3 regions of the Priestia sp. ABM2_011 genome follow, and region 2 is predicted to be linked to each of the others. Evidence: riboswitches for the same ligand, from Rfam matches in the RefSeq annotation. Region 2 holds a riboswitch; each other region holds the start of a gene.
The links. Region 2 has a riboswitch for thiamine pyrophosphate ahead of thiC (phosphomethylpyrimidine synthase ThiC). Riboswitches for the same ligand answer to the same signal wherever they lie in the genome.

Region 1 (7,551 bases), 110 kb from region 2:
AATGAATCATATTCAAGAATTGACGTGTCCGCTCTTGTTGAGGATTTGAAAATATTTGATCCGGTGTACCTCTTTCCATAATGACACCTTGATCCATAAAAATAACTTCATCTGCTACTTCACGGGCAAAGCGCATTTCGTGAGTTACCACCACCATCGTCATTCCTTCTTTTGCCAGGTCTTTCATCGCTTGAAGAACGTCTCCTACAAGCTCAGGGTCAAGAGCTGAAGTAGGCTCATCAAATAGCATAACTTTTGGGTCCATCGCCATTGCTCTGGCGATGCCAACACGCTGTTGTTGTCCGCCAGACAGCTGGAAAGGGTAAAAGTCGAGCTTATCGCCTAAGCCAACGCGTGTTAACAATTCTTTCCCTCTTTTTTCTGCCTCTTGAGTAGAAACGCCTTTTACAATTACAGGACCTTCCATAACATTTTCAAGCGCACTTTTATGAGGAAATAAGTTATAGTTTTGAAAGACCATACCTGTTAGGCTTCGAAATGAAGTAATGTCTTTTTTACGAACAGGTTTGGTGAAATTCATGCTTTTTTTATCAAGTTCAATCGTGCCGTCTGTTGGGATTTCTAAAAGATTTAAGCAACGTAAAAAAGTAGTTTTACCCGATCCAGAAGGACCAATTAATACAATTACCTTGCCCTGTTCAACTTCTAAATCAATCCCTTTTAATACTTGCAAATCACCGAATGATTTATGCAAATTTTTGATATTAATCATATGAAAAACTCCTTTAGCTACTCGAAACGGTTATTTAGATACGTAACGATCTAGTCTTATTTCAATGCGTCCTTGGATAATGGATAAGATTGTACACATAATCCAGTACAAGAGCGCTGCTTCACTATAAAGAAGTAAAAATTCATAGTTAGTCGAAGCAATTTCTTGAGCTTTACGGAACATCTCAGAAACAAGAATAAGCGATGCAAGTGACGTATCTTTAATAAGGCTAATAAAAGAGTTAGATAATGGCGGAATCGATACACGTGCTGCTTGCGGTAAAATAATCCGTCTTAACGCTTGGGAATAGGTCATACCAAGTGAGTAGCCAGCTTCCCACTGTCCTTTAGGAATAGATTGAATCGCTGCTCGGATAATTTCAGATGCATACGCACCTACACTTAATGAAAATCCAATAATAGCAGAGATAAATGGGTCAATTGTTATATCTAAATTGGGTAAGCCGTAGAAAATAATAAATAATTGCACAAGCAGCGGTGTACCTCGAATAATCGATACATAGATGCGCGCAATTATATTTAAAACTTTTATAGATGATAAACGAGCCAAGGCTGTTAAGACAGCTAAAATGATACCGAGTACAAACGTGATTAATGTTAGTGGAATAGAATATTGAATAGCTCCCTTTAGCATTGGTAAGAGAGATGATTGAGCGATTGAAATCAATTGATTCAATCGCTCTCCATCAGGGAAAATATTATTTAGGAGAAACATCTTCGCCAAACCATTTCTTAGAAATTTTTGCGTATGTTCCGTCTTTTTTCATATCTTTCAATGCTTTGTTTACTTCATCCACTAACTTACCGCTGTCTTTTCTAAACATAAAGCCGCTTGCAGCACCATCGGATTTTTCATCCGCGATTTTGATAGGTGCGTTAGGGTGCTTTTTCTTATAGTCAAGGAACGATAATTTATCGTTGATTGTAGCATCAACACGGTTTGCGCTCATTAGTTCTACTGCTTGAGCAAAACCTTCAGCACTCGTAATGTTTGCACCATAAGATTGAGCCATGTCTTTATAGTTACTTGTTAATGACTGCGCTGATTTTTTTCCTTTTAAATCTTTAAATGATTTGATATCTTTTTCGTCTTTACGAACAATTAATACAGCCCCTGACTGGATGTATGGATCAGAGAAATCGTATTTCTTTTGACGATCTTCACGAATACCAACTTCATTAGCAATCATGTCAAATCGTTTAGCATCTAATCCAGCAAACATGCCATCCCACTGTGTTTCTTTGAACTCAGCTTTTACGCCAAGACGTTTAGCTACTTCTTGAGCCAATTCTACATCAAACCCAGTTAGCTTTTGTTTGTCATCATGAAAAGTGAACGGAGGGTATGTACCTTCAGTTCCAATTGTTAATACACCATCTTTTTTCACTTTATTATATAAATCCTCTTGTGAAGATTTATTGTCTCCATTGTTTGCTTCATTTTTTGAGCTAGAACCGCATGCGGCAAGCACAACTGTGAAAGCTAATAGTAGCGACAAAAGTGCAGCAAATTTCTTCATTTTCTAAACCCCCTAGTATTCTGATAGGAAATGATACTCTGTGATACTAAACAAGAACACAGCAAAAGTCAACAAAAAAAACTTATACGATTAATGTGACTTAAAATAAGGGAAATATACCTTCTATACACGGTTTGTCATAAGGATACAGAAAGATTTTAGAATTTGGATTAAATGGATTTTTAAGGGATATTCGAGGAGTAAAAAGGAAGTTTCATGCGACGATTTTCTCTTTCATTTTTTCATGACTTTTGGTGCAATAAACATATAGTTAAATGTTAAGGTAGAAATAAATTCCTTATGGTACACTTAAAGAAGAATTTATGAAACGGAGCGATATGATGAAAGCCATAAACTTAATCTCAATTGCCTTTGGTGCTATCGCTGGTACGTATGCACGTTATTTTCTAAATCTTTCCTTATTATATACGGGGTATCCAATAGGAACAGTAATTGAAAACCTATTAGGTAGCTTCATATTAGGACTATTAACGGGATTTTTTGCGTGGAAACAGCCAAAGGAATGGATCAAGCTTGGACTAGGCGTGGGCTTATGCGGCGGTTTTACCACGTATTCAACGTTTGCAGGAGACTTCGTTTCTCTCACTCAGCATTATTTATGGGGTGGAGCCATTTATTTCATTGTCTCTTTAGTAGGCGGAATCCTTTTTGCTTTAGCAGGCTATCTATGCGGTGAAACGGCAGGAAAAAATTTAGTAAAAGTACATGAGGTGAAGTAAATGAGCATAGTGAGCTTGGCACTTGGGGGGGCAGCTGGAGGCATATGCCGTTATCTTTTGGGATTAAAGGTTACAAAAACAGCTTCAAATCCTCCTTTTCCAGTATCAATGCTGTTTGTTAACTTGCTTGGTGCGTTTGGACTTGGTCTTTTTTACGGTAGTTATTATGGAAAGGTTCCGAGTCATGCTTATAATGATTCAATATTTCTAATGATCGGCATTGGTTTTTTCGGGGCTTTTACCACTTTTTCAACGTTTAGTGTGGAAACCGTGCAGTTAATTCGAGAAAAATCTTATCAGAAAATGTTGGTGTACGTGGGGATTTCAGCATTTGGAACAATTGGTTTATTTACAGTCGGTTTACTGGCAGGAACGTTTTTATTTAAATAAAGAGAACGTTTCTAGTAGGGAAAAACAAAAAGACGGAGAAGTAGAGAATGGATAGAAAAGCAGAAGTTTGGAAATACATTTTGTTGATTGTTGCTGTTGCAGGTCAGATCATCGGTTTTTTATTTTTATTTATAAATGTTGTGGCGGCATTTATTTTTTACGGTTTTTATATTCTAACTTTTATTATGTTACTCCTGCTGTTTATATGGGATCGGAAAAAGGAAAAAGACAAAGAAGAATTTGACGACTATACCGATTACTAACGATATAAAAAGCAGAATGGTGCGGTGCGCCGGGCCTCTTAGTAAAGAAGCTTAAAAGATACATCTATAAAAGGAAGAGAGCCGTAAGAGCATAAAGAGATATTGTATTTACATCTAGTTGTGTTATAATTTTAAGTGCAAAAACAAAATCAATAAATAGCAATCACTAGGGGAGCTTTTTGAAGCTGAGACGAATGCATTTCGGACCCTTTGAACCTGATCTGGTTTGTACCAGCGTAGGGAAGTGGCGATCATGTTTACATAACGATACATGCTAACCACTCTACGTTGTAGAGTGGTTTTTTTGTATGTAATAAAGCCCTCTACACAAGATAAAGTGATTGAAATTTCTCTTTATTCTGAATGGAAAGGTTTCGATCATATGGATATTCCTAAATTTCATGTCATTACAACAGATAAGCAGCCAATTGAAGAGGTTCGGGACATTTTAACGGCTATCGTGCCTTTTGCGGGTGCCATTCATATTAGAGAAAAAAAGAAAACGGCAAAGCAGATTCAATGTTTACTAGAAAGCCTGCCATTTTGTCGCTCTAAAATTATTGTAAATGACCGAGTTGATGTAGCGCATGCTTTAAAAGCAAAAGGGGTGCAGCTTGCCTATCATAGTTTAGACGTTTCGTGCGTTAGAGACGCATTTCCTTCTCTTATTGTCGGAAAATCAGTTCACTCTGTGGAAGAAGCTCTAGAAGCTGAAAAAGATGGAGCTCACTATATTCTATACGGACATATTTATTCAACTCATTCAAAAAAAGAATTAAAAAGCCGAGGGATAGCAGCGTTAAAAGAAGTAGTAGACGCTGTGAAGATACCAGTTATTGCGATTGGTGGAATTACACCTGTAAATGCCAAAGAGGTGCTGCAAACAGGAGCACACGGTATAGCTGTGATGTCTGGTGTCATGCTTGCGCAATATCCGCTTAAAGCAATCAAACAATATTCTCATATATGGACATCTGGAGGTGGAGAAAATGAAGCAGCATTATGATGTACTGTTAGTCGGAGGAGGCATAATTAGCTCTTCTATCGCTTATCATTTGTCAAAACAAGGAGCGTCAGTAGCCATTCTTGAGCGCAATCAAATTGGTTGTGAAGCTTCAAGTGCAGCTGCTGGTATTTTAGGTGCTCAAGCTGAAATTGATGAAGAAGGTCCTCTTTTAGACCTTGCTATTAAGAGCAGAAGTATGTTTCCTGAACTGGTGAAGGAACTAAAAGAAAAAACGGCAATCGACGTAGAGCTTATTCAAAAAGGCTTATTAAAAGTCGCTGTAACAGAAGAAGATGCACACGTATTAAAGAAAAAAGCCGATCAGCATCATCAATGGGACAAAGATGTAAGATGGATCGACGTAAAAGAAGCGCGGTTGTTAGAACCGGGGCTCTCTCCAGACATATACGGAGCCATTACAATACCTGGAGACGGCCAGCTAGCTCCGGCTAAGTTAACACATGCTCTTGCTCATGGAGCCTTGTATCACGGAGCAGATGTATTTGAATACTGTGACGTTCATTCTCTTATTACGGAAAATGAAACAGTAAAAGGTGTACAGACGTCTAAAGGCTCTTTTTATGGAGGAAAAGTAGTGATCGCAGCAGGCTCATGGGCTAAACGTTTTATTTCTTCTGAACATTTAGGTCAGGTATTTCCTGTAAAAGGAGAGTGTATTGCTCTTCAAAGTCATAAGCCGCTGCTTTCTAAAACGATTTTTTTAGATGAAGGTTTTTATTTAGTGCCAAAGGCTGGTGGAAGAATCGTAATCGGGGCAACTAAGCTGCAGCATGATTTTACTAAGACCGTTTCTGCACAAGGTATTCAATTTCTGCTGGATAAAGCTGCTGTGCTTCTGCCGGCTATTAAAGAAGCCACATTTGAAAAAGCATGGTCAGGTCTTCGTCCACAAACAAATGATGGCTGGCCTTATTTAGGAGAGCATCCTGAAATAGCGAATCTACACATGGCGTTTGGCCACTACCGAAACGGTATTTTATTAAGTGCTGCAACTGGAAAAATTATGGCTGATGCTTTGGTAGGGAAAGAGCCGAATCATTCATTTTTTACATCATTTCAGCTAACGAGAGTAATGGAGGGAGTTCATTGAATCTAATCATTAATGGTAAGACCGTTACTGTTGGAGATGAAATTGAAACGGTCGAGCACTTGTTGCAGGCTCAGAACCTGCATGAACGAGTGGTAATTGTTGAGCTAAACAAGAACATTTTACAAAAAGAAGAACATAGTGCTGCAAGTTTAAAAGATGGAGATACATTAGAAGTCGTTTCATTTGTAGGAGGAGGATGAAGAGTATGTTAAAAATTGGACAATATACATTTAATTCACGTTTATTATTAGGAACAGGGAAATTTCCGGACTTTACGACTCAGCGTCAAGCGGTAGAAGAGTCGGAAACAGAAATTTTAACATTTGCTGTTAGACGAATGGATATTTTTGATCAAAATCAGCCTAATTTACTAGAAGCACTTGATGTGAAGCGTTTCACTCTGTTACCTAACACGGCTGGAGCAAAAACTGCAGAAGAAGCGGTACGTATTGCTAAATTAGCTAAAGCTTCTGGACTTTGTGACATGGTGAAAGTAGAAGTAATTGGATGTGATAAAACGCTGCTTCCTGATCCCGTTGAAACATTAAAAGCTAGTGAAGAGCTGTTAAAGGAGGGCTTTACCGTTTTACCTTACACATCAGATGATGTTTTACTTGCGCGTCGTTTAGAGGAGTTAGGCGTACATGCCATTATGCCAGGAGCTTCGCCTATCGGTTCAGGTCAAGGTATTATTAATCCGTTGAACATGCGTTTTATCATTGAACAATCAACTGTTCCAGTAATTGTAGATGCAGGTATTGGAACGGCTTCAGATGCGGCTCAAGCTATGGAGCTAGGAGCAGATGGTGTGTTATTAAATACAGCTGTTTCAGGAGCAAAAGATCCTGTGAAAATGGCTCGTGCTATGAAGCTAGCGATTGAAGCAGGAAGAGCAGCATTTGAAGCAGGACGTATTGAAAAGAAACAATATGCAACGGCAAGCAGTCCAACAGAAGGGATGAGTATCGGTTGATTAATCGTTATTCCCGCCAAGAACTGTTTCAACCTATTGGAAAAGGCGGACAGCAGCAAATTCAAGAAAAGCATGTTCTGATTGTAGGAGCAGGTGCTCTTGGAACAGGGAACGCCGAGGCCCTTGCGCGAGCGGGGGTAAAGAAAATAACGCTCATTGACCGGGACTATGTAGAGTGGAGCAACCTTCAGCGGCAGCAATTGTATAGTGAAAAAGATGCTGATAAAAGAATCCCAAAAGCAATTGCCGCTAAAAAACGGCTTCACGATATTAATCATGATGTAAAAGTAGAAGCGCACGTAGCAGACGGTACCCCTCAAGTTTTAGAACAGCTTGTTGAGGGGGTAGATGTTATGATTGATGCGACCGATAATTTTGACACACGCCTTGTAATGAATGATTTATCACAAAAATATGATATTCCTTGGATTTATGGAGCATGTGTAGGAAGTTATGGAATTAGTTATACTATCATACCAAGTGAAACACCGTGTTTATCCTGTTTGCTTGAGTCTGTACCGCTTGGAGGGTTAACATGTGATACAGTGGGGATTATTAGTCCTGCTGTACAAATGGTAGTCGCTCATCAAGTAACAGAAGTGTTAAAAATATTAGTCGGAGACTGGAATGCGCTCAGAAGGGAACTTGTTTCGTTTGACGTATGGAAAAATGAGTATACGAGCATCAATGTGAACGTGTTTCGCAAATCTGCTTGCCGCTCATGCGGCAGTGAACAAACGTATCCCTTTTTACAATATGAAAATCAAACGAAAACAGCTGTGCTATGCGGAAGAA
Region 2 (7,551 bases):
GATAGTGGGAGTGTCATTGAAGAGGCTCTAGAAGATTCACCTCTGTCACCATTTCCTCAGCTGCTGAATACAGAAAGGCCGGATCGAGTAATGGGTAACTTGTTAGAAGGAAGAATGGCAGTTTTAACAAATGGTAATAGTTCTGCGTTAATTGCTCCTGTTAACTTTTTTACTTTTTATCAATCGCCTGAAGATTACAATACACGTGCACTTTATGGCTCATTTTTTCGACTTTTACGCGTGTTCAGTTTTTTTGTTGCCATGAGTTTACCTGCGATTTATATTGCAACGATTTCTTTTCATTACGAGTTAATTCCTTTGGACTTAGTATTTACGGTAAAAGGATCTCTTGAGAACGTTCCGTTTCCTCCGATAGTAGAGGCATTTATTATGGTATTGATATTGGAACTATTAAAAGAAGCATCGCTCAGGCTGCCTTCATCCATTGCTCAAACCATCGGGGTAGTTGGAGGATTAGTTATCGGCACAGCAATTGTTGAAGCGAGTTTAGTTTCAAATATGATGATTATTGTTATTGCTCTAACAGCCGTTTCTTCCTTTGTTGTGCCATCAAACGAAATGAGCACAACGCTGCGAATTTTAAGTTTTCCTATGATGATCGGAGCAGCCGCTTTTGGCTATTTGGGTATTGTTTTTGTACTAGTTCTTATTGTTATGCATTTAGTTATTTTAGAGTCTATTACGATGCCTTACTTAATCCCTTTTGCGCCATTTAAATTTTCTGGCTTAAAGGATGTTTTTATAAGGATGCATCAGCTCTATTTGAATGAAAGGCCTGCTAACGCTAAGCCTCAAAAACGCCAACGTCAAAAAGCGATAAGGAATTGGGATTCAAATGAATAAAAATAGTATTTCAGCCAGCCAGCTGTTCTTTATCATTTTGCAAACTCAAATTGGTATTGGTGTTTTAGGGTTACCTTATAACTTATTTAAGACGGCGCATACGGACGGCTGGATTTCCATGTTAATTAGCGGGTGTATAATTCAAGTCATTACATTGTTCCACTGGGGACTAACGCATCGGTTGCCAGGTCTAACTTTATATCAAATGACCAGCAAGCTGCTTGGTAAGTGGATAGGGAATTTTCTAAATGTAGGATATGTATTTTATTACATCATTGTTTCAAGTGTTATTACTGTTTTGTATGTAAACGTGTTAAAGCGCTGGCTGTACCACTTAACCCCAGCATATGTTTTGGTCCTTTTATTAGTTGTTATTGCCCTATATTTTGCAAAAGAGAATGTTCGAAACATAGGGCGTTTTTTTACAATTGTATCTGTATTTTTAATCATTTTAGTCTTACTGGTGTCAAATGCTTATAAAGAGGCTGATGTCCGGTATCTATTTCCGATTGGGCACAGCGGTATTCAAAATATCTTGCTAGCGTCAAAAGAAGGAAGTATCTCAATGCTAGGCTTTGAAGCCATTTTGATTTTAGCACCGTTTGTAAAGGCAAAATCCACTATGACATTGAAAATGGTCATGCTTAGTAATTGTATCGTTACCGTTTTATATGTTTATATCATCATTGCTTGTTATTTGTTTTTTAGCCCAGATGAAATTTTAATCGTACCAGAACCGGTTTTATACATTTTGAAGGCGACACAAAACTCAGTGATTGAACGAATCGATTTGGTTTTTATTACTTTTTGGATTATTTCTGTTATTACGTCCCTTATTATGTACGTGTATATTTCAAGTGTAGGCATGCAGGAAATATTCAAAAAGAAAACTCACCGTCCGTTTGTTCCAATTGTATTGATATTCGTAACAGGTCTTTCTATTTATTTTTCAAGAACGGATAATCTTGTGGCAGCTTTGTCACAGGCAACTAACTACTTAATTTACGTATTCATTTTCTGTATTCCTATTTGTTTGTTAATTCTATCATGGATAAGAAAAGGAACAGTAAAAAATGAAGTATAAACTTATCAAGGTATTGAGCATATGTTTAATTTTAAGTTTTCTAACAGGATGTTGGGATCAAAAATTGTTAAAAGATACGATGTTTTTGTCTACAGTGGCTTATGAAAAAAAGAAAGATAAGGTGATTTCTACTATTGCGATCCGTTCCTATACGTCTAAAGAAGGGACATTAGTGAATAAAACCTATCATGTAGCAGGGGATTCACCTCGAGACGATCGTACAAAAATTAACCAGCAGGTTTCTGGAATTGTTATGTCTGCTAAAAAAAGAATTGTTTTATTTGAAAATCAATTAGCTAAGGAGGGTGTATTAGAATTATCCGACGTTTTATATCGCACATCAGAAAGTCCTTTGACAGCTAAGTATGTCATTGTAGAAGGAAAGCCGAGTACCATAGTTGAATTACAGCAAGTAGGAGAAGAGCTAATTGGAGAGTATTTAGACGGAGTTGTTCATACGGCTGAAGTCAATTCTTTAGTGCCTGTTGAAACTCTTCAGTCACTTTGTACCGTTTTATTTGATGAAGGAAAAGGACTAGCACTCCCTTATGTGAAATTAAATACTGAAAATAAGACCGTTGATGTAATCGGTACAGCTTTATTTAATGAAGATAAATTTTCAGGCATTACATTAAATCCTGAGGAATCCAAGGTGCTTCTTTTATTAGGAAATCAAAAAGGTAAATATATGATTATGAGTCACAAAATTACCATACATGATCAACAGTATGTAGTATCGTATGATGTGTCAGGCGCTAAAGCAAAAATGCACCTTAAACCGGATGCGATGTACGGAGCGAAAGTAACCATACCGCTACATGTAAAAGTAAGCATTAATGAATTTACCAAAAATGAAATGTCATCTCCTGCATTGACAAAAAAGGTGCAGGAAGAAATTGAAAAGATTCTACAAAAAAAAGCTGAAAAAGTAGTTGGAAAGCTACAAAAAGCTAATTGTGATTTTCTGGAAATAGGAAGAGAAGCAGCTGCTTATCATCCGAGTATATGGAAAAGGCTTAAATGGAGACAGGACTATAAAAACATCTCGATTAATCCGAAAGTACAAGTGGAAATTATCCATCGTGGAATTATTAATTAAAAAAAGTCATGCGAAACGCATGGCTTTTTTTAAGTGGAAAAATGTTAGTTTACAAAATAATAAAAAGGGAATTGTATTTATTTATTGATGTGATAGGATAAAAAAAGCATGTAAATCCATTCACTACGAATGAAAGCAGTGGACATATACATATAGATAATAATAAATGGTTTGGGGAGTCAAAGAAGGTGATGTTGAAGTGAATGTAAGCATCAGGTCAATCGTTAAAAAAGTCATGTTCATTCTATTTATTGCGTACGGGGCAGTGGTCATTTATGCTACTCTCATACGGGAAAACGAACATGTTTACGGAAAAGCAATGAACTTGGATTTATTTAGTACAATCCGTCTGATGTGGGACAGCGGTAATATAATGCTCACTCTGACAAATATACTGGGAAATATCGTGATGTTTGCGCCGCTTGGAATGTTTATTCCGTTGTTTATGAAGTGGTTTGACGGTTTTATTCAAGTCTTTACGACTGGTTTCTTAATCAGTTTTCTGATTGAAATTTTACAGTACAAGCTAACGGAACGAGTATTTGATATTGATGATATCTTTTTGAATACGCTAGGTACATTTATAGGCTGGGTTATTATTAAAATACTATATTGGATCAAGAACATGCTGAAAGCACGTTTCAAAAAAAGATGAAAGGACTTCTTTACGAAGTCCTTTTTGCATCTTGTTGATAGAAACACTTAATGCAGCGTCTTACGGAAGAATGTGAGGATTCAACGATAATGTGCTGACAATTTTGCTGAACAAATAATAACTTTCCTTCAAGCTGCTTAATTTGTTTTTTTAGCTGTTCTACTTCATTATTGATAGATATTTGAACCACTGTTAACAAACTCTTTAGCTTTTTCTTTCATTCCTTCTTTTCTTACTTCGTTTACATCTTTTTCATTTTCTTGAGCCATGTTACGAATATCTTGAGAAATACGCATCGAACAGAATTTAGGTCCACACATTGAACAGAAATGGGCTGTTTTAGCACCTTCAGCGGGAAGTGTTTCATCGTGATATTCTTTTGCGCGCTCTGGATCTAGTGACAGGTTAAATTGATCATTCCATCTAAATTCAAATCTTGCTTTAGACAGAGCATTATCGCGTTTTTGTGCTCCTGGATGGCCTTTTGCTAGGTCAGCAGCATGCGCAGCAATTTTATAGGTGATAACGCCTTCGCGAACGTCTTCTTTATTCGGGAGTCCTAAATGTTCTTTTGGCGTTACGTAGCAAAGCATAGCTGTCCCAAACCAGCCAATCATTGCAGCACCAATACCTGATGTAATATGGTCATAGCCTGGAGCGATGTCGGTTGTAAGCGGTCCAAGAGTATAGAAGGGAGCTTCCTGGCATATTTCCATTTGTTTATCTACGTTTTCTTTGATGAGATGCATTGGAACATGTCCAGGACCTTCAATCATAACTTGAACATCGTGTTTCCAAGCAATTTTAGTTAATTCACCAAGCGTTTCTAATTCACCGAACTGTGCCTCATCATTAGCATCTGCAATGGAACCAGGACGTAGCCCATCGCCAAGCGAAATAGCAATATCGTATGCTTTACAGATTTCACAGATTTCTTCAAAGCGAGTATATAAAAAATTCTCTTCATGATGAGCTAAACACCACTGCGCCAAGATGGATCCTCCGCGTGAAACAATACCTGTCGTACGTTTCGCTGTCAGAGGAATATAACGTAAAAGAACACCTGCGTGAATAGTAAAGTAATCAACACCTTGTTCTGCTTGTTCAATTAATGTATCGCGGTATGCTTCCCACGTTAGATCTTCTGCTACGCCTTTTACTTTTTCAAGCGCTTGGTAAATAGGAACGGTCCCTACAGGAACAGGCGAGTTGCGGATAATCCATTCGCGTGTTGTGTGGATATCCTTTCCTGTTGATAGATCCATAATTGTATCGGCTCCCCAACGCGTTGCCCATGTCATTTTTTCTACTTCATCTTCAATAGCTGAACGAATAGCTGAATTTCCGATATTAGCATTAATTTTCACATGGAATTTGCGGCCGATAATCATCGGTTCGCTCTCAGGGTGATTGATATTATTAGGGATAATCGCACGTCCTCTTGCTACTTCTTCACGCACAATTTCAGGATTCATCTGTTCACGAATAGCGATAAATTCCATTTCGGGCGTGATGACTCCTTTTTTCGCATAGTGCATTTGCGTTACATTTTGATTTTTTTTCGCGCGCAAAGGTAAACGTTTAGTGATAAAGCGCTCGTACTGATCTCTTGGATCACCGTCATAATAACCGTTATCCTGTGGCTGAACCGTACGGCCTTGATATGTTTCTACATCGTTTCGTTCTGCAATCCACTTTTCGCGCAGAGCCGGTAATCCTTTTTGTAAATTAATTTCATAAGAGGGATCTGTATAAACACCGCTCGTGTCGTATACACGTACGGGACTATTTTCTTCTTCACCAAAAGACCCTGTAGTAGGAGACTGATGAATTTCACGCATAGGTACTTTAAGGTCTTGTCTGGATCCTTGGACATATACTTTGTGACTGTTTGGAAAAGGCTTTTTCATAGAAACTGATACATTTTGTTTTGACATTACATATTCCTCCGGTTTCGCATAAAGTGTAGCTATACCGAACCATAAAAAAATCGGGTTCTGTGATAGACAGAACCCGATGGAATAGGCAAAAAAAGAATAAAACTATACTATTCTTTTCAAGACTACTTCCCTCCGCTGGTATAACCCAAATCAGGTTCAAAGGGTTAAAGAGTTTTATTGCACTCTTCTCTCAGTCTGAGCTATCAGACACCCCTAGTAGAAATAACATTCAAATTATTCAATTTACGGCTTAAGTTTACCATCATTCGGTAAAAAATCAACCCTTAAATAAAAAAAGCTAGACAATTAGCGTTGTCTAGCAGCATCGATTGCAATCACAATAGCTGTAATAATATGCATGATAAATCCCAAAAATGGAATCCAAGCAACCAGTGAGGTAACAAGCCCTAGTATGTTTCCATAAGCAGATAACCCTCGTCTATTAGCTAAAATGAGTGTGATAGCATGAAGAATAAATCCAATAAAAAGAGGAGTATAGCTAAAGCCCATAACAATTCCCGCGCCAATTAAAGGAATTCCCAGCAAGGCTTCATACCCAGCAGTGACCCATTTCATTGTACGTACATTTCCATTCATAGTAAAAAGCCTCCTAAAAAAGATACTACTATATACGAGAAAAGAGAGAAAAAAGTTTCAAATTACTTAGGGGATATGTCGTATAAGTCAGCCCTATTGGATTAAAATGATAGATGACAGTAAAGGGGGATGGAAAAAACATAATGATTTAGTCATTTTTTCACACTAAAGAAAAATAGTCTAGATGATTCATTTTTAGCTAAGGGACCAGAATTTATACTGAACATAGTGACTGCTTTTTAAAATAAATAAAAGCTGATATCGTGTTTTTTGGTTGTAGCATGTAAGCTTTTTATTACAAATTATTAAAGATTCTTATCTTTTTGCAAATACACATTGTATTTCATAGTTTTAACAATTATGATAAAAAAGCAAGTGTCAAAATAGGAAAATAGTTGAGCATGTAAAACGAAGCGATAAGCTTATTAATTTGAAAGAAAGGCAAGGTACATAGCTTTATGTGGGAAATTATTGTAGCAATCATTTTAGGGATTGTAGAAGGTTTAACAGAGTTTGCTCCCGTTTCGTCAACTGGGCATATGATTATTGTGGATGACCTGTGGTTAAATTCAAAAGAATTATTTTCATCTCCAGTAGCTAATACATTTAAGATTGTTATTCAGCTAGGGTCGATTTTAGCAGTAGTTGTTATTTTTAAAGATCGTTTTATTAATTTATTAGGATTGGGAAAAAAACCAGCTGCTGCAATTGGACCGACAAATCGCTTAAATTTAATGCAGGTAATTGTTGGTTTGTTACCCGCAGGAGTGTTAGGACTTTTGTTTGATGATTACATTGATGAACATTTGTTTTCTTTAAATACGGTGCTAATTGGCTTAGTGGTCGGAGCTGTATTAATGATTCTAGCAGATTTGTTTGGACCTAAACGTCCGCGTGTAGAGACGGTGGACCAAATGTCTTATGGACAAGCACTAGGTATAGGACTGTTTCAATGTATTGCTCTTTGGCCAGGTTTTTCTCGTTCAGGCTCAACGATTTCAGGAGGGGTTCTTCTTGGAATGAGCCATAAGGCAGCCGCAGATTTTACATTTATTATGGCAGTGCCAATTATGGCAGGAGCAAGTGGACTTTCATTGGTTAAAAACTGGCAGTATTTCACATCAGATGCACTACCGTTTTTTATTGCTGGTTTTATCAGCGCCTTTATTTTTGCGCTTATATCGATTCGCTTTTTCTTAAAATTAATCAACCGCATTAAATTAGTTCCGTTTGCCATTTATCGAATTATTTTAGCGGCTATTCTATATTTTGTATTTTTATAAAATAAATAAGCGTATTTTATAGCCATTTA
Region 3 (7,551 bases), 1.7 Mb from region 2:
AACGACGAGTGGATCGTGCATGATCATAGAGGTAACCGCTACCGCGCTTCAGACGTTGTATGCAACGCGCCAATTCAAAGCTTAAAGTCTTTACTGCATGATGAAGATTACCAACATATCCATAAGAGGGCCAAAGAAAAAAGCAAGCTTCCGCAGTGGGGAACGTTTTCGATGTATGTTGCGATTGATGAAAGAGATCTTCCGCAGAAGGTAGAGTTGTTTCAGCAAGTGCTTCAATCCGAACAAGGCGAGATGACGGAAGGAAATCATTTATTTATTTCCGTGTCTCATCCTGACGATCGTTTTCGTGCGCCTCAAGGCAAGCGTACAATTACAGCATCTACTCACATTGAGCTTAGCAAGTGGAGTAACAAGGAAACCTATGATGTTCAAAAACAAGTTCTTGAGAAAAAAATGATAGCAGGAATTAAAACTATCATTCCTAACATTGAAGAAGCAGAGCATCAAATTTCAGGAGCTCCTAAAGCATGGGAAAGGTTCACTTCTCGCCCAAACGGCGGAGTGGGAGGCTTTCCGCAAACGTTAGATCATGCCTTGTTCAACAGCATTTCGCATCGATCTGGCTTACAAGGGCTGTGGTTATGCGGAGATACAGTGTTTCCGGGAGCGGGGACTATAGGCGTATCGGTAAGCGGCTATCATGCTTTTCAAAGTATAACGTCTCATCAGCATAGGTTACCTTAACGTTTCGTACAGACAAACTACTAGTGCTTATACCATCAAAAAACACCGGCCCTATTATCATAGGGCCGGTGTTTTCAGGAGAGAAACAGCTTCCACCACTTCCGTTTTCGCTTCATATCAGCAGCGGCGGTTTGTCTGAAGGTTTGGACAAAATCACTAAACATTTCTTCGCGTTCAGCTACGCTTTGACGATGAAGCTTACGCTCTTTCTCCATTTCTTTCAAATAATAGACTCGTTCTTCATTCATCGAATCAATTAAATCACGAAGCTCTTCTGTCGTATTAGTTGAAGAATTGTTTAGTTTTTCAACCATAAATTTCACTTGATTCATCGCAACGGTAGAATTGCTTGAGAATCGGTCTAATAAATACTGCATTTCTTTAGAGGATTCATCCGCATTCTCCATGACATCTTTCATGAACAGACGCATATCCTCTGTTTTTTCTTCCGCAATTGTTGAATAATCTTCAATCAAAGAAGTGACTTCATCAAACGATTTTTCGTTAGAACGGATAATTTTTTTAGACATATTTTCTACATCTCTTGCGCTGCGTTCTGAAGACTCAGAGATATATGCCCCGACCGACTCCACCATTTCTACAGTTTGAGTAGCACTTTTTTCAAGCTCTTTTTTTACTTCTCCGACAATTTCTTCCCGAACTTCATTTCGCATTCCTTCTCGCATTTCTTTTAACAAATCAGCTTTAAACGTATCAAGTACTTCAAACACATCTTCATAGCGGCGAACAGCTTCTACTAGTTCCCCTTGAAGCAGCTCTTTTTCATTCACGACAAGGTCGTTTGGTTTTGGTTCTTCAATAGAAGCAGAAATAGCCTGCTTTTCTTCTTCAGTAGCTAATCGTGCTTCAGGTATAGGAGGGGTCTTCTCTTGCTTATTCTCTGAAATGCTTTCCTGCTTTTCAGCAGCTTTTTTCTTTTCTTGCTTCATCTGTTTATTGGAGTGTTCTTGAAAATCGATGACGTTTTCTTTTTTAGCAGTTTTCAACTTTGCTGGTTCTTCTTCTTTTGAAACCGCTGCCTCTGATTCCATCACTAAATGCTCCTGCTCTTCTTGTTCCTTTATCAGCAGCTGAACATATTCTTTGACTTCATCTAACGTACATTGTTCATCAAACAGCTGTTTAATATCATTAAATAATTCAATTTGTTCCTCTGTATAGACACGGGCCCCATCTACTCGTTCAATTGTTAAATAGCTGCCCAATAATTTTTCCCATTGTTTTAACGTTTTCTTTTCTACCTCTAATTGATCACTTACTTTTTTAATTGTATACGTCTCCATCATTTTTTATTTCCTCCCTTATCTATTTTCATCCAACTATGTAATGGATTATTTGTTGTATGTTGTATTCACCATATCTTCACTTGTTTTCCTGCTAGGTGACAAAGGTTGTCAAAACTAGACGACATTAGCCTTCTATGTAAAGAAAACGCATATTTTGTAAAAAAATGTACAGAAATGCGCAAATGGCAAAAATGGAAAACATAAAAGAAAAGGAGAGTATAGAAAACAGTTGACGGGAAAAAATGAATCCTATAAGATAAGTTTAAATGTTTAAGTTCTTGAACATATAAACATAAGGAGTGAACACTATGTCACAGCATTATGCGCTCATCACCGGTGCGTCCGGAGGAATAGGTAAAGAGTTAGCTTATCAATTCGCAAAGGATGGCCATTCTTTAATTTTAGTTGCCAGAAGTGCTGATAAACTAACAGCGATTAGAGAGAATTTAAAATCTACTTATAATATTGACGTGATAACGGTTGTAAAGGATTTATCAAGAGAAGAAGAGATACAGTCACTGTATGAAGAACTTAAAAATAAAGAAATGCACGTTGATTATTTAGTGAACAATGCAGGTTTTGGACTATACGGTAAATTTATTGAAACAGCTTTAGATGAAGAGTTAAACATGATTGACTTAAATATCCGAGCATTAACTCATTTAACAAAATTATTTTTACCCGATATGGTCAAAAGAAATCACGGGAAAATTTTAAACATTGCGTCCGTTGCTGCATTTATGCCGGGTCCGCTTATGACAGTGTATTACGCAACGAAAGCGTACGTATTATCTTTCACAGAGGCCCTTGAAAATGAATTAAGAGGTACCAATGTAACGGTAAGTGCTCTATGCCCGGGTCCAACTAAAACGGGTTTTAGCGATCGGGCCCAGCTGAGCAATTCCAAGCTTTTTCAAAGCGGTGCAATGGATGTAGAAGCAGTTGCTAAAGCGGGCTATAAAAAATTTATGAAAGGTCAGACGGTTATCGTACCAGGAGTACAGTTTCGTCTCGCCACCTTCATCCCGCGCTTTGTACCAAGAAAGTGGCTTTCATCCGTTGTCCGCAGAACACAAGAAATTAAATAAAGGAGAATATTTATGAGTGAAAAAGCAGTGGAGTTATTTCGTGCCAGCATTCCTATTTTTCAGGCTCTAAGTGATTCAGCAAGACAAGATATTATTTTGCTGCTCGCGGAAAAAGAGCCTTTAACCGTTAATGAAATTGCAAACGAGTCTACTTTATCACGACCGGCAATTTCTCATCATTTAAAAATTTTACGTGATCAAAAGCTTGTGCAAATTGAGCAAAAAGGAACGCAGAGATATTATTCATTAGCTTTAAACGAGGCAGTTGAGCTATTAAAAAGCTTGCTTGCTACAGTTGAAGCTGAATGTTTATAGGGAGATGAAAGAGATGAACCACGAGCAATTCTATATCACAGATGAAACGGTCATTGAACATATTGTCTCTACACAAAAGCAGTATTTCTATGCACAAAAGACAAAGAGCATCAGCAGCCGCATTCAAGCGCTGAATAAGCTCAGAGACGCAGTCAAACAAAACGAGCAGAGAATTATGGATGCTTTAAAGCAAGACTTGAATAAATCCGAAGTAGAGGCGTACACGTCGGAAATTGGGATTTTACTAGAGGAAATTCGGTTTACGCTTAAGCATTTAGCAAAATGGATGAAGCCTAAAAAAGTAAAAACCGCTTTAACACACGTGGGCTCTAAAGGGAAAATTGTTCCTGAACCGTATGGAGTCGCGTTAATTATTGCTCCGTGGAACTATCCGTTTCAATTAGCGCTGTCTCCTTTAGTAGGAGCGATTGCCGCTGGAAACACGGCGATTATAAAGCCTTCTGAATTAACGCCTAGCGTATCTCGGGTTATACAAGAATTACTAGCTGAGGCTTTTGATCCAGCATTTGTGACCGTGATTGAAGGCGCTGTAGACACGACGAGCCTGCTTTTAAAACAGCCCCTCGATTATATTTTCTTTACGGGAAGTGTAAATGTAGGGAAAATTATTATGCAAGAAGCAGGGAAGCAGCTTATTCCCGTCACGCTGGAGCTAGGAGGAAAAAGTCCGTGCATTGTACATGAAGATGCAAACCTAGATTTTGCAGCGAAGCGAATTATGTTTGGCAAAGGAATGAATGCAGGCCAAACGTGCGTTGCTCCCGATTATTTGCTCGTGCATAAAAAGGTAAAAGCGCAGCTAGTGGAGAAACTTCGCGAAGCGATTTATCAATTTTACGGTAGTAATCCGCTTGAAAGTGAGCGCTACGGCCGTATTGTCAGTGAGCGCCATTTTATTCGGCTAGTTGAGTTTTTAAAAGACGGAAACGCTATAGTTGGAGGCGGGTATAATAAAAGTACGCTCACAATAGAACCTACGGTGTTAAGTGAAGTAAGCTGGACATCAGACGTTATGCAAGAAGAAATTTTTGGGCCTATTCTTCCTATGATTGAATACGAAACGTTAGACGAAGTTATTCATAAAGTTCAAGAAAAAGCTAAGCCGTTAGCTCTTTACTTGTTTACGGAAAGTGCAAATGTACAAAACGTCATAACGGAGCGTCTTTCATTTGGAGGAGGCTGTATAAATGATACGCTTATGCATATCGCTACGCCATATTTACCCTTTGGCGGAGTTGGAGAAAGCGGTACGGGCCAATATCATGGAAAAGACAGCTTTCAGACATTTTCTCATTTTAAAAGCATGCTGTCTCAAACAACCAAGTTTGATTTGTCATTCCGCTATCCTTCAGAGAAACAAAACTTGAAAATGATTAAAAAATTATTGAAATAAAAAGCCTCCTGATAGGAGGCTTTTTCGTTATTTTGAAAGTGAAAGCTGAGAAAGCGGCCATTTTTCTTGTGTATACGCCATTTCCCAAAATAAATACTCCAGCTCACAGCTTTTGATAAAGTGATCTTTCATACGATTACGTTCTTCTTCAGTCGCTTGCTCGGTGAGTTCATCAAGTTTGTTACAAAACCATTGTGTTGTGCCATTCATTTCTTCATTATTATAAAACTGAATCCATTCATAAAAAGGATGAGAAGGAGATGGATTTACTTGTTCTGTAATGCGCTGGCCAATTTCAACGTACGTCCACGGACATGGAAGAAGCACGGCAATGATTTCCGCTAAGCTGCCTGTATGCGCAACGCTTGTCATATGGTTAATGTAGTGGCTGGCCGTTGGTGAAAGAGCCTCAGTGTGGAGGTCTTCATAGCGTACGCCTGCTACTTCACAAAAATTATTATGAGGGTGTACTTCACTATGTAATACCGTAGAAATGCCGGCATTAAAGGCTTCCATTTCGGTACGCGTACGGCATTTTGTTAAAGCAGCGCCGTAAATGCGGACAAATGCTGTTAAGTATTCGTAGTCTTGAGAAACGTAGTGAATAAGCGCTTCTTTTGGCACGTCTCCTTCAGCAATTCCTTTAATAAAAGGGTGGTTAAAAATGGCTTCGTAAATATAGTTTGCTTCTTGTCTTAATTGAGATGAAAATGACATCAAAATCCTCCTTTAATTATGAGGAAGTCACAAACAAGCACATAAAGGAAATAAAAAACACTCCGTTTATAAACGGAGTGGCAAAGGACAGTACAAAACTGAACATTGCCACTTTCCTACGCTGGTATGAGCCAGATCAGGTTCAAAGGGATCAAGAAAACTTGTCTCAGCCGGTCGGCACCCCTAGTGGACTTCCTATTAGTCTATGTTTAACTTACCATATATTCTGAAAAATAGAAAGCGTTACGGAAAATTGTTCCCTAACGGTTTTTATCTCTTAAAGAGGTAGCTTCTTGAAGCTATTTTTAATCATTTTTGTTTAAAAATGCATATTTTTAGGGAAGAAGAGGTATTAATGAAGGGAAGAGCCGTTTTCGTCTCCGAAACATTCCCATATAAATAGAAGAAAGGAGAGAACAAAATGGCAAAATTTCGTTTGTATGCTGTATTAAATACAGTAGGCTTGGCTATTACACTTCTTGTGAATTATTTAGCAAATGCGATTCCAATAGGAGGCAAAACAACGGCAGAGGCTTCTGCGCAAGTTCCTACGTTGTTTACACCAGCCGGTTATGCCTTTGCTATCTGGGGCGTTATTTATTTGTTATTAACCATTTGGGTTATACGCCAATTTTTTGCAAGAGAAGATCAAAAGGAAATATATGCACGTATCGGCATTTGGTTTTTTCTAAACTGTTTGTTAAATAGTGCGTGGATCTTTATTTTCCAAAACGATTACTATAAGTTATCCCTTTTAGTTATGCTCTTTATTTTAGGCACATTAATGATTGTATATTCCATTATTCAGCATTCTCGGATGACGACATGGTTTATGCGTCTGCCGATTTCGCTTTATCTTGGATGGATTTCTGTTGCGACTATTGTTAATGTATTTGTCGTATTTCAAGCAAATGGAATACAGCACTTACTTGGCCTAAATGAGTTAGCATGGACGATTATTATGCTGCTGGTAGGGGCTGCGCTGGGCATTATGTTTACATTAAAAAACCGAGACGCTGTTTATCCGCTTGTTTTTATTTGGGCTTATATTGCCATTGCGGTGAAACAAAGTGGAAATCAGCCAATTGTCATTACTGTTATCATCTCGATTGTTTTATTAGCAATTGCTATTATTGTGGGACTGATTAAACGCTATAGACGTTTTTAAAAAGAAGCTCTAGCTTTTGTAAGCTAGAGCTTTTTATGATGCTCTTTTGATTGTAAAAAAGCAGCTGTAAAAGCAATTAAGCTAATTAAAATACCAAAAGGAACAACAATTGGTACGAATGATAAAATAAATGTCATAAGCGTAACCTCCATGTTGCATCGGTGCATAATGAAAAATTCAACTTTTTAAATTGAAGTTCCGCTATTATAGTATGCTAGGCTTTATGTTTGGAGCCTATATGTTTAGAAATAAACGAAAAAGGCAACATACGTTACATATAGTTTATATAGGAGGAGTTAAAATGGAAACATATTTAGTGGCTTACACAGATAAAGACGATATGGAATATAAACAAGTGACGTGCGAGAGTTATGAAGATGCAGAGCGTACAGTTCTTCGTTTAGAGAGAGAAGGGCATATGCATATTGAAGAAATATCAAATCAAGAAGCCTACCGTGGAGACGAATCATCGTACAGAGAATAATTTTTGAATAGAAACATCAAACTCAAAATGAAGAGGCAGCTGCTTCTTCATTTTTTCTATTCTATATAGATATCGTTTTATAGAAAAAAGTAAAACGGGAATGATTTTCTTCTGCATTTATGGTACAGTACTAATCAGATGAGTTTTGAGTTTAGAAGAGGAGAGAGTAACATTATATGAGTAAAGGAAATCAGTGGTCTTCACGCCTCGGTTTTATTTTAGCATCTGCTGGGGCAGCAATTGGTCTAGGAGCGATATGGAAATTTCCATACGTAACCGGAACCAGTGGCGGTGGAGCATTTTTTGCGTTGTTTATTTTATTTACAATTTTTATTGGATTGCCGCTTCTGTTG

Region 1: linked by a shared signal. The riboswitch ahead of ACXAE4_RS25065 (thiamine phosphate synthase) and the one ahead of thiC (phosphomethylpyrimidine synthase ThiC) in region 2 are both predicted to bind thiamine pyrophosphate.
Region 3: linked by a shared signal. The riboswitch ahead of tenA (thiaminase II) and the one ahead of thiC (phosphomethylpyrimidine synthase ThiC) in region 2 are both predicted to bind thiamine pyrophosphate.

The regions. Positions count from the first base shown of each region.
Region 1 is NZ_JBSWUB010000001.1:4,759,578-4,767,128, reverse strand. Features, by position in the region: gene ACXAE4_RS25095 (amino acid ABC transporter ATP-binding protein) at 1-733, opposite strand, end outside; gene ACXAE4_RS25090 (amino acid ABC transporter permease) at 764-1,468, opposite strand; gene ACXAE4_RS25085 (amino acid ABC transporter substrate-binding protein) at 1,452-2,273, opposite strand; gene ACXAE4_RS25080 (fluoride efflux transporter FluC) at 2,615-3,013, shown strand; gene crcB (fluoride efflux transporter CrcB) at 3,014-3,403, shown strand; gene ACXAE4_RS25070 (hypothetical protein) at 3,451-3,666, shown strand; TPP riboswitch at 3,825-3,926, shown strand; gene ACXAE4_RS25065 (thiamine phosphate synthase) at 4,049-4,672, shown strand; gene thiO (glycine oxidase ThiO) at 4,656-5,783, shown strand; gene thiS (sulfur carrier protein ThiS) at 5,780-5,983, shown strand; gene ACXAE4_RS25050 (thiazole synthase) at 5,989-6,756, shown strand; gene ACXAE4_RS25045 (thiazole biosynthesis adenylyltransferase ThiF) at 6,753-7,551, shown strand, end outside.
Region 2 is NZ_JBSWUB010000001.1:4,865,084-4,872,634, reverse strand. Features, by position in the region: gene ACXAE4_RS25595 (spore germination protein) at 1-864, shown strand, start outside; gene ACXAE4_RS25590 (GerAB/ArcD/ProY family transporter) at 857-1,948, shown strand; gene ACXAE4_RS25585 (Ger(x)C family spore germination protein) at 1,938-3,047, shown strand; gene ACXAE4_RS25580 (VanZ family protein) at 3,247-3,702, shown strand; gene thiC (phosphomethylpyrimidine synthase ThiC) at 3,870-5,639, opposite strand; TPP riboswitch at 5,753-5,867, opposite strand; gene ACXAE4_RS25570 (hypothetical protein) at 5,949-6,239, opposite strand; gene ACXAE4_RS25565 (undecaprenyl-diphosphate phosphatase) at 6,698-7,522, shown strand.
Region 3 is NZ_JBSWUB010000001.1:3,204,901-3,212,451, reverse strand. Features, by position in the region: gene ACXAE4_RS17290 (phytoene desaturase family protein) at 1-705, shown strand, start outside; gene ACXAE4_RS17285 (helix-turn-helix domain-containing protein) at 780-2,012, opposite strand; gene ACXAE4_RS17280 (SDR family NAD(P)-dependent oxidoreductase) at 2,321-3,100, shown strand; gene ACXAE4_RS17275 (ArsR/SmtB family transcription factor) at 3,113-3,415, shown strand; gene ACXAE4_RS17270 (aldehyde dehydrogenase) at 3,429-4,829, shown strand; gene tenA (thiaminase II) at 4,857-5,546, opposite strand; TPP riboswitch at 5,643-5,741, opposite strand; gene ACXAE4_RS17260 (TspO/MBR family protein) at 5,968-6,714, shown strand; gene ACXAE4_RS17255 (hypothetical protein) at 7,016-7,198, shown strand; gene ACXAE4_RS17250 (sodium-dependent transporter) at 7,375-7,551, shown strand, end outside.